DNA from 3 places in the Rhodococcus sp. NPDC127593 genome. Region 2 is predicted to be linked to each of the others. Evidence: riboswitches for the same ligand, from Rfam matches in the RefSeq annotation. Region 2 holds a riboswitch; each other region holds the start of a gene.
What was found. Region 2 has a riboswitch for S-adenosylmethionine ahead of ACFVJ3_RS09245 (putative leader peptide). Riboswitches for the same ligand answer to the same signal wherever they lie in the genome.

Region 1 (2,258 bases), on a different contig from region 2:
GGATCCGATCATCCGTCCGCTCACTCCGAAATGCGCACCACTCGACACGGTGTTGTTCGTGCCGGTGCGCGGACCCAGGAGTGACAGGGGAGCGATGAGGAGCGTGCCGAGGCCGATGCCGACCGCGCTGGCCGCGACCGCGCTGCCGAACCCGAGCCCGAACGTGATGGGGAGCCAGCCGAACACGATCACCGAGAACGCCAGGTTGCCGCCGAAGAACACGGCGAGCATGTTGAGCGGTCGCGAATCGCGCTCCGATTCGGGGATGTACTCCACGCCGATCGTTTCGACGTGTCCGAAGCGGTCCTCCGGCGGGGAGGGGGCGGTGTCGTCGAGGGGCGTCGCCGGGTCGAGATTCGTGGACACTGCGGACCTCACATTCTGGGGGCGGAGGTGACCGTCATCACGTCCTGTTGGGTACCGAAGATATTCCAAACTGAAAATTCAGTCAAGACCTGCGAGCGACGTGCACCACCGATGGCGGTGCGAAGTTTGCGCTACGACGACCGGGCTTCCCGCAGAACACCGCCGCGTCCTGTGCGGCTCCGCAGGGCAGTCTCGGCGTCCGCAGCGCGAACCGGATCGTGTTCGGCGACCCCGCCGCCGTGCGGCCGTGGGACTGCACACCCAAGAAGGACCCGAACAGGTTGGCCCTCAACCCGATTGCACATCAGCTCGCCCCGCTCCGCGCGGCGACCCCCAACTGACGCGAGTTCACGGGCGCGGATCCCGGACTCCCGGGTTTCGGGTTGACAACTGCGCGTCGATCCTGCAATCTTCGAAACAGGTCACGAGTACCAGCGTCAAGCCCCGGCTAGCTGGTCGGCAACCCTCCACCGCGGCGGGGTGCTCCGGGTGACGACCAGGCTGAGGTCCATACCGGATCCGGCAAGCGCGGACTCCGAGAGGGCACCGACCCTGCGACGAGTCCCTGACTACTAGGGATGTCGTGATGACTGCTGTATTGACCGCTGACGTGTGTGTTGCCCCCCTGGCTCAAGTTTCGGGCTCCGACCTGCGGGTTCCGCTCGTTCAGGGCGGTGACTGCACCTACGTCAACTTCGACTACGCCGCCAGTGCGCCGGCGTTGGCGCAGGTGACCGACCGAATCGGGGCACTGCTTCCGACGTACTCCAGCGTGCACCGCGGCGCCGGCTACGCGTCGCGGGTGTCGACCGAGTGCTACGAGAAGGCCCGCGACTCGGTCGCCCGGTTCGTCGGAGCCGGCGAGGACCAGGTGGTGGTCTTCACCCGGAACACGACCGACTCGTTGAATCTGCTCGCCGGCTGTGTCCCCGGCAGCACCGTGGTCCTCGACATCGAGCACCACGCGAACCTGCTGCCGTGGAAGAACTCTCGTGTCGTGAGGGCGGCGGACACGCTGGACGAGACCGTCCGCCTGCTCGTCGCCGAACTGTGCTCCAAGCCCACCGCCCTGCTCGCGGTGACGGGAGCGTCCAACGTGACCGGCGAGGTGCTGCCGATCGCCGCCCTCGCCGAGGTGGCGCATCGTTGCGGCGCACGGATTCTCGTCGACGCCGCTCAGCTCGCACCGCACCGACGCATCGACATCGAGGAGTGGGGTGTCGACTACCTCGCCTTCTCCGGGCACAAGCTGTATGCCCCCTTCGGCTCCGGCGTGCTGGTGGGCCGCCGGGACTGGCTCGACGCCGCCGAGCCCTACCTCGCAGGCGGCGGAGCGGTCCGGAACGTGACCGTCGAATCCACCCAGTGGGCGCCCGCCCCCGCCCGGCACGAGGCGGGGTCGCCCAACGTGCTCGGCGCGGCGGCGCTCGCCGCCGCGTGCGATGCGCTGTCCGAGCTGGACTTCGGCACGGTGGCCGAACACGAGGCGGCGCTCACCGGCCGGCTCCTCGACGGCCTCGGCTCCGTCGACGGCCTGGAGTTCCTGCGGCTGTGGTCGGACGCGCCCGACACCGTGGGGATCGTGACGTTCACGATCGACGGGTTCGAGCCGGGAGAGATCGCCGCCTACCTGTCCGCCGAGCACGGAATCGGAGTTCGCGACGGGCGTTTCTGCGCCCATCCGCTGCTGGGACGCCTCGGCCGGCCCGACGGCGCCGTGCGCGTGAGTGTGGGTCTCGGAAGCTGCTCCGAGGACGTGGATCGGCTGGTCGACGCGGTGCGCACCCTGGTGGCGGGGCGCCGGAACTGGACCTACGCCAAGGAGAGCGGCCAGTGGAATCCGGTGCCGGAGACTCGTTTTTCGCGGGACGCGCTAGTATGACCGCATGGCA
Region 2 (2,258 bases):
ACCAGATGTTCTTCGTGGACGAGAACGCCGTCCATGTCCATGAGATAGGTCCAGCCCGGGTGCTCTACATCGTTGCTCACCGACTCAGTATGAGGGAGCGGAAGGGTGCATGCGCGACTATGCGAGCAGCCGGAACAGACCGATGAGGCCGACGACGACGATGGTTCCCCGCAACGCGGTGGGCGACAGACGGCGGCCGTAGCGGGCGCCGAGGACGCCCCCGAACAGCGAGCCCACCGCGATGAGGCCGGCCGCCGCCCAGCTGATTCGGTCGAAGGCCACGAGCGTGTAGGCGGTCGCGGCGACGATGTTGACGATGAGCGAGAGCAGGTTCTTCGCGCCGTTCATCCGTTGAAGGCTCTCCGGCAGGATCGCGCCCATCACACCCATCAGCAGAATGCCCTGCGCGGCGGTGAAGTATCCGCCGTACACGCCCACGGCGAACGTCCCGACGGTCAGCAGGGTGAGGCGCGCCGGACTCAGGCCCGCCTCGTGGCTGCCGCGCTGCTTCGCCCAGGCCTGGATCTTCGGCTGCAGCACCACCAGGATCAGGGCGAGGATGAGCAGCACCGGGACGACGAGTTCGAACACAGTTTCGGGCAGGTGCAGCAGTAGCCACGAGCCGAGAAGCGCACCGCACAGTGACGCCGGGATCTGCCACCGGAGCCGCGGTCCCTGTCCGGCCAGTTCCCGCCGGTACCCCCACGTGCCGGATACGCCACCGGCGACCAGGCCGATCGCGTTCGACATCGTGGCGGTCACCGGAGGGAACCCGAAAGCCACCAGGGTGGGGAAAGTGATGAGCGTGCCGCTGCCGACGATGGCGTTGATCGCGCCCGCGCCTACACCGGCTACCAGGATCGCGATGACTTCGAGTGGTGTCACCGAGGCGACGTTACAAGGGCCTCGGAAGGCCCGGCAGCCGGGTCGCACGACCGCGGAGATGCAGAGCTGCGCGCTCTATTCAACCGCATGGATCGCCACCTGTCAGCACTTCTGCGCGCCGTGATTCTTGAATCCGCTCGGCGCCATTTCCCCTGTGTTGCAGGGAAATACCTCGTGTTGACGGGGTTCGGGAATGCAGCTAGTGTTCGCTTCAACCATCCAGAGCGACCGAGAGACCTGGCTCGTTGACGTCGCAGCAACCCTTCCGAATTCTTCGGGTGCGGGTGCTACCGCCGGGATCGATGGAAGGCAGCACATGAACTACCTCGCGCGCCCTGCGTGGCGCAGACGGCACATCGACCTGTGCCGGACCACCTCCTGCCACTGTTGACGAGGTCTCACAGCACGCTCGCCGGGCATTTCGCCCGGTGAGCGACTGATGCGCGCCCGCACCCCGCGGAAGACGCGCCCTCCTCCAGTCCCGATTCCAGGTGAAAGGCCGCCTCAGTGATGTCTGTCCTAAGTGGTGAGCGAGCGTGAGCGCCCCCGTACGGGCGCGTTCGGCCGCGCCCCTCGATTCAGGAGCCTCCGGCGACGGGGACGCTGCGCTGGAAGTGGCGCGGAGGTGGCATCCGTGGCGGTGGGTCGTCAGCGCCGCAGTGCTGGTACTGCTCGCCCAGTTCGTCCACGGCCTCGCGACCAACCCGGGATGGGACTGGGCGACGTTCGCCAAGTACTTCACCGCCGGCTCCGTGCTGCAGGCCCTGTGGATGACGGTGAAGTTGACATTGTGGGGGACGATCCTGGGATTCGCACTCGGTGTGGTGCTCGCGGTCAGCCGCTTGTCGCACAACCCGGTGCTGCAGGTGATCGCCTGGGTGTACATCTGGGCGTTCCGGTCGATTCCGCTGATCGTGCAGCTCCTGTTCTGGTTCAACATCACGTACCTGTATCAGACTCTGTCGCTGGGCATTCCGTTCGGTCCGGGCTTCCTCACGTTCGAGGTAAACGGCGTCATCAGCGGCTTCACCGCCGCCGTCATCGGTCTGGCCCTGCACCAGGCCGCGTACTCCGCCGAGATCATCCGCTCCGGCATCATCTCGGTGGACCACGGGCAGATCGAGGCGGCGCAGTCGCTGGGCATCCCGCGCCGCCGCCAGTTCTTCAAGATCGTTCTGCCCCAGGCGATGCGCGGCATCCTGCCGAACGCCGCGAACGAGGTGATCAGCCTGTTCAAGGGCACCTCGATCGTGTCGACGATGGCGATCGCCGAACTGTTCTACCAGGTTCAGGTGATCTTCGGCCGCAACGGCCGCGTCGTGCCACTGCTCATGGTCGCGACGATCTGGTACATCATCCTCACCACGCTGTTG
Region 3 (2,258 bases), on a different contig from region 2:
GCAGGTTCTGTACAGCGCTCACGGTCAAGATGCCGCCGCCGTAAGTCCGGTCTCGATATCGGCGATGATGTCGTCGATCCCTTCGATGCCGACAGCCAGGCGGACCAGTCCGGGGGTGACGCCGCTGGCGGCCTGCTCCTCGGGGGTCAGCTGGGCGTGTGTGGTGGATGCGGGGTGGATCACCAGCGAGCGGACGTCGCCGATGTTCGCGACGTGACTGTGCAGGGTGAGCGCGTTGACGAACTTCTTGCCCGCTTCGATGCCGCCGGCGAGTTCGAACGTCACGATGGCGCCCGCCCCCCTCGGTGCGATCTGCTTCGCACGGTCGTGCCAGGGCGAGGACGCGAGCCCGGCGTATCCGACGGACACGATCTCCGGCCGCGCCTCGAGGTACTCGGCGACGGCGGTCGCGTTCGACACGTGGCGTTCCATCCGCAGGCTGAGGGTCTCGATGCCCTGCGAGATGAGGAACGCGTTGAACGGGGAGATCGCCGACCCGAGGTCGCGCAGCAGCTGTACGCGCGCCTTGAGGGCGAACGCGGGCGGTCCGAGTTCGGAGAAGACGACGCCGTGGTAGCTCGGGTCGGGGGTGGTGAAGCCCGGGTGGCGGCCCTGGGTCCAGTCGAATGTGCCGCCGTCGACGATGACACCGGCGATCGCCGTGCCGTGGCCGCCGAGGTACTTGGTGGCCGAGTGCACCACGATGTCCGCGCCGTGCTCGAGGGGGCGGATCAGGTAGGGGGTGGCCACCGTGTTGTCGACGATCAGCGGGAGTCCGTGCTGATGCGCGATCCCGGAGATGCCGGGCAGGTCGAGGACGTCGTTGCGGGGATTGGAGATGGTCTCGCCGTAGAACGCCTTCGTGTTGTCCCGGACCGCGTCCTTCCACTGCTCGAGGTCGTCGGGGTCTTCGACGAACGAGACCTCGATGCCGAGCTTGGGCAGCGTGTAGTGGAAGAGGTTGTAGGTGCCGCCGTACAGCCGCGGGCTGGAGACGATGTGGTCGCCTGCCTGGGCGAGGTTCAGGATCGCGATCGTCTCGGCGGCCTGTCCGGAGGACAGCAGCAGGGCGGCGACACCGCCTTCGAGGGCGGCGATGCGCTGCTCGACCGCGTCCTGTGTGGGGTTCATGATGCGGGTGTAAATGTTGCCCGGCTCGGCCAGACCGAACAGCGCGGCAGCGTGATCGGTGCTGTCGAACGTGTACGAGGTGGTCTGGTAGATCGGCAGCGCCCGCGCCTTGGTGGTCGCGTCGGACGTCTGCCCGGCGTGGATCTGCTTGGTCTCGAACGACCAGTTCTCGGTCATGTGCTGTCTACTCCAGTGGTCTGACGAGGCGCGGACGGAGTGCTGGTGCGTTCGCGCGCAGGGCTTGTCTGGGGTCTATCTACGACAACAACAACACATCATGAACCTCCGATGTCGGACCCGCGCTTGTCACCCGACTGTTGTATGAATCAGGGAACCAGGTCATCACCCGGGGCACCCCACCGCGGTGGAGGGTTGCCGGCCAGCTAGCCGGGGCTCGTTGCTGGCACTCATGACCTGCAGTGAATCTTAGCGGCTGGGGTGGAACGACCGGAAACGGCACCGATCAGGGCCACTAGCAGGGAAAAGTTACCCGCGGGTAGGGGTGGGGGTGCGTGCCCCACGTGTTGCGAGCGTGGCGCATAGCAGTACGCTTGTCTTGTTTAGGTGCGGTCTCCCAGCGGCCGCCTTGACCGTCTACGTTTGATAAGCGAACCGTTCGCGGACCCACTCACAAAGTGCGCCCGCAACCGTGTAACCAGGGAAACTTCCTAGGAGGACGCGAAGCACCCATGTCCAAAATCAAGGTTGAGGGCACCGTCGTCGAACTCGACGGCGACGAGATGACACGCATCATCTGGCAGTTCATCAAAGACAAACTGATCCATCCTTACCTGGATGTGAATCTCGAGTACTACGACCTCGGCATCGAGTACCGGGACGAGACCGACGACCAGGTGACCATCGACGCGGCCAACGCCATCAAGAAGCACGGCGTCGGCGTCAAGTGCGCGACCATCACCCCGGACGAGGCACGCGTCGAGGAGTTCGGCCTCAAGAAGATGTGGCGGTCGCCCAACGGCACCATCCGCAACATCCTCGGTGGGACGATCTTCCGCGCGCCGATCATCATCTCCAACGTTCCGCGACTGGTTCCGGGCTGGACCAAGCCGATCATCATCGGCCGTCACGCCTTCGGTGACCAGTACCGCGCCACCGACTTCAAGGTC

Region 1: another riboswitch for S-adenosylmethionine. It lies ahead of ACFVJ3_RS19485 (aminotransferase class V-fold PLP-dependent enzyme); the one in region 2 lies ahead of ACFVJ3_RS09245 (putative leader peptide).
Region 3: another riboswitch for S-adenosylmethionine. It lies ahead of ACFVJ3_RS10760 (bifunctional o-acetylhomoserine/o-acetylserine sulfhydrylase); the one in region 2 lies ahead of ACFVJ3_RS09245 (putative leader peptide).

The regions. Positions count from the first base shown of each region.
Region 1 covers NZ_JBHXWI010000019.1:133,727-135,984, reverse strand. The annotation lists gene ACFVJ3_RS19495 (purine-cytosine permease family protein) at 1-366, opposite strand, end outside; partial or broken gene ACFVJ3_RS19490 (mammalian cell entry protein) at 513-707, shown strand; SAM riboswitch class IV at 787-901, shown strand; gene ACFVJ3_RS19485 (aminotransferase class V-fold PLP-dependent enzyme) at 953-2,248, shown strand; gene ACFVJ3_RS19480 (putative leader peptide) at 2,253-2,258, shown strand, end outside.
Region 2 covers NZ_JBHXWI010000008.1:42,173-44,430, forward strand. The annotation lists gene ACFVJ3_RS09235 (HAD-IIA family hydrolase) at 1-41, opposite strand, end outside; gene ACFVJ3_RS09240 (sulfite exporter TauE/SafE family protein) at 118-885, opposite strand; SAM riboswitch class I at 1,098-1,194, shown strand; gene ACFVJ3_RS09245 (putative leader peptide) at 1,202-1,276, shown strand; gene ACFVJ3_RS09250 (amino acid ABC transporter permease) at 1,422-2,258, shown strand, end outside.
Region 3 covers NZ_JBHXWI010000009.1:166,003-168,260, forward strand. The annotation lists gene ACFVJ3_RS10755 (homoserine O-acetyltransferase) at 1-28, opposite strand, end outside; gene ACFVJ3_RS10760 (bifunctional o-acetylhomoserine/o-acetylserine sulfhydrylase) at 25-1,308, opposite strand; SAM riboswitch class IV at 1,426-1,546, opposite strand; gene ACFVJ3_RS10765 (NADP-dependent isocitrate dehydrogenase) at 1,821-2,258, shown strand, end outside.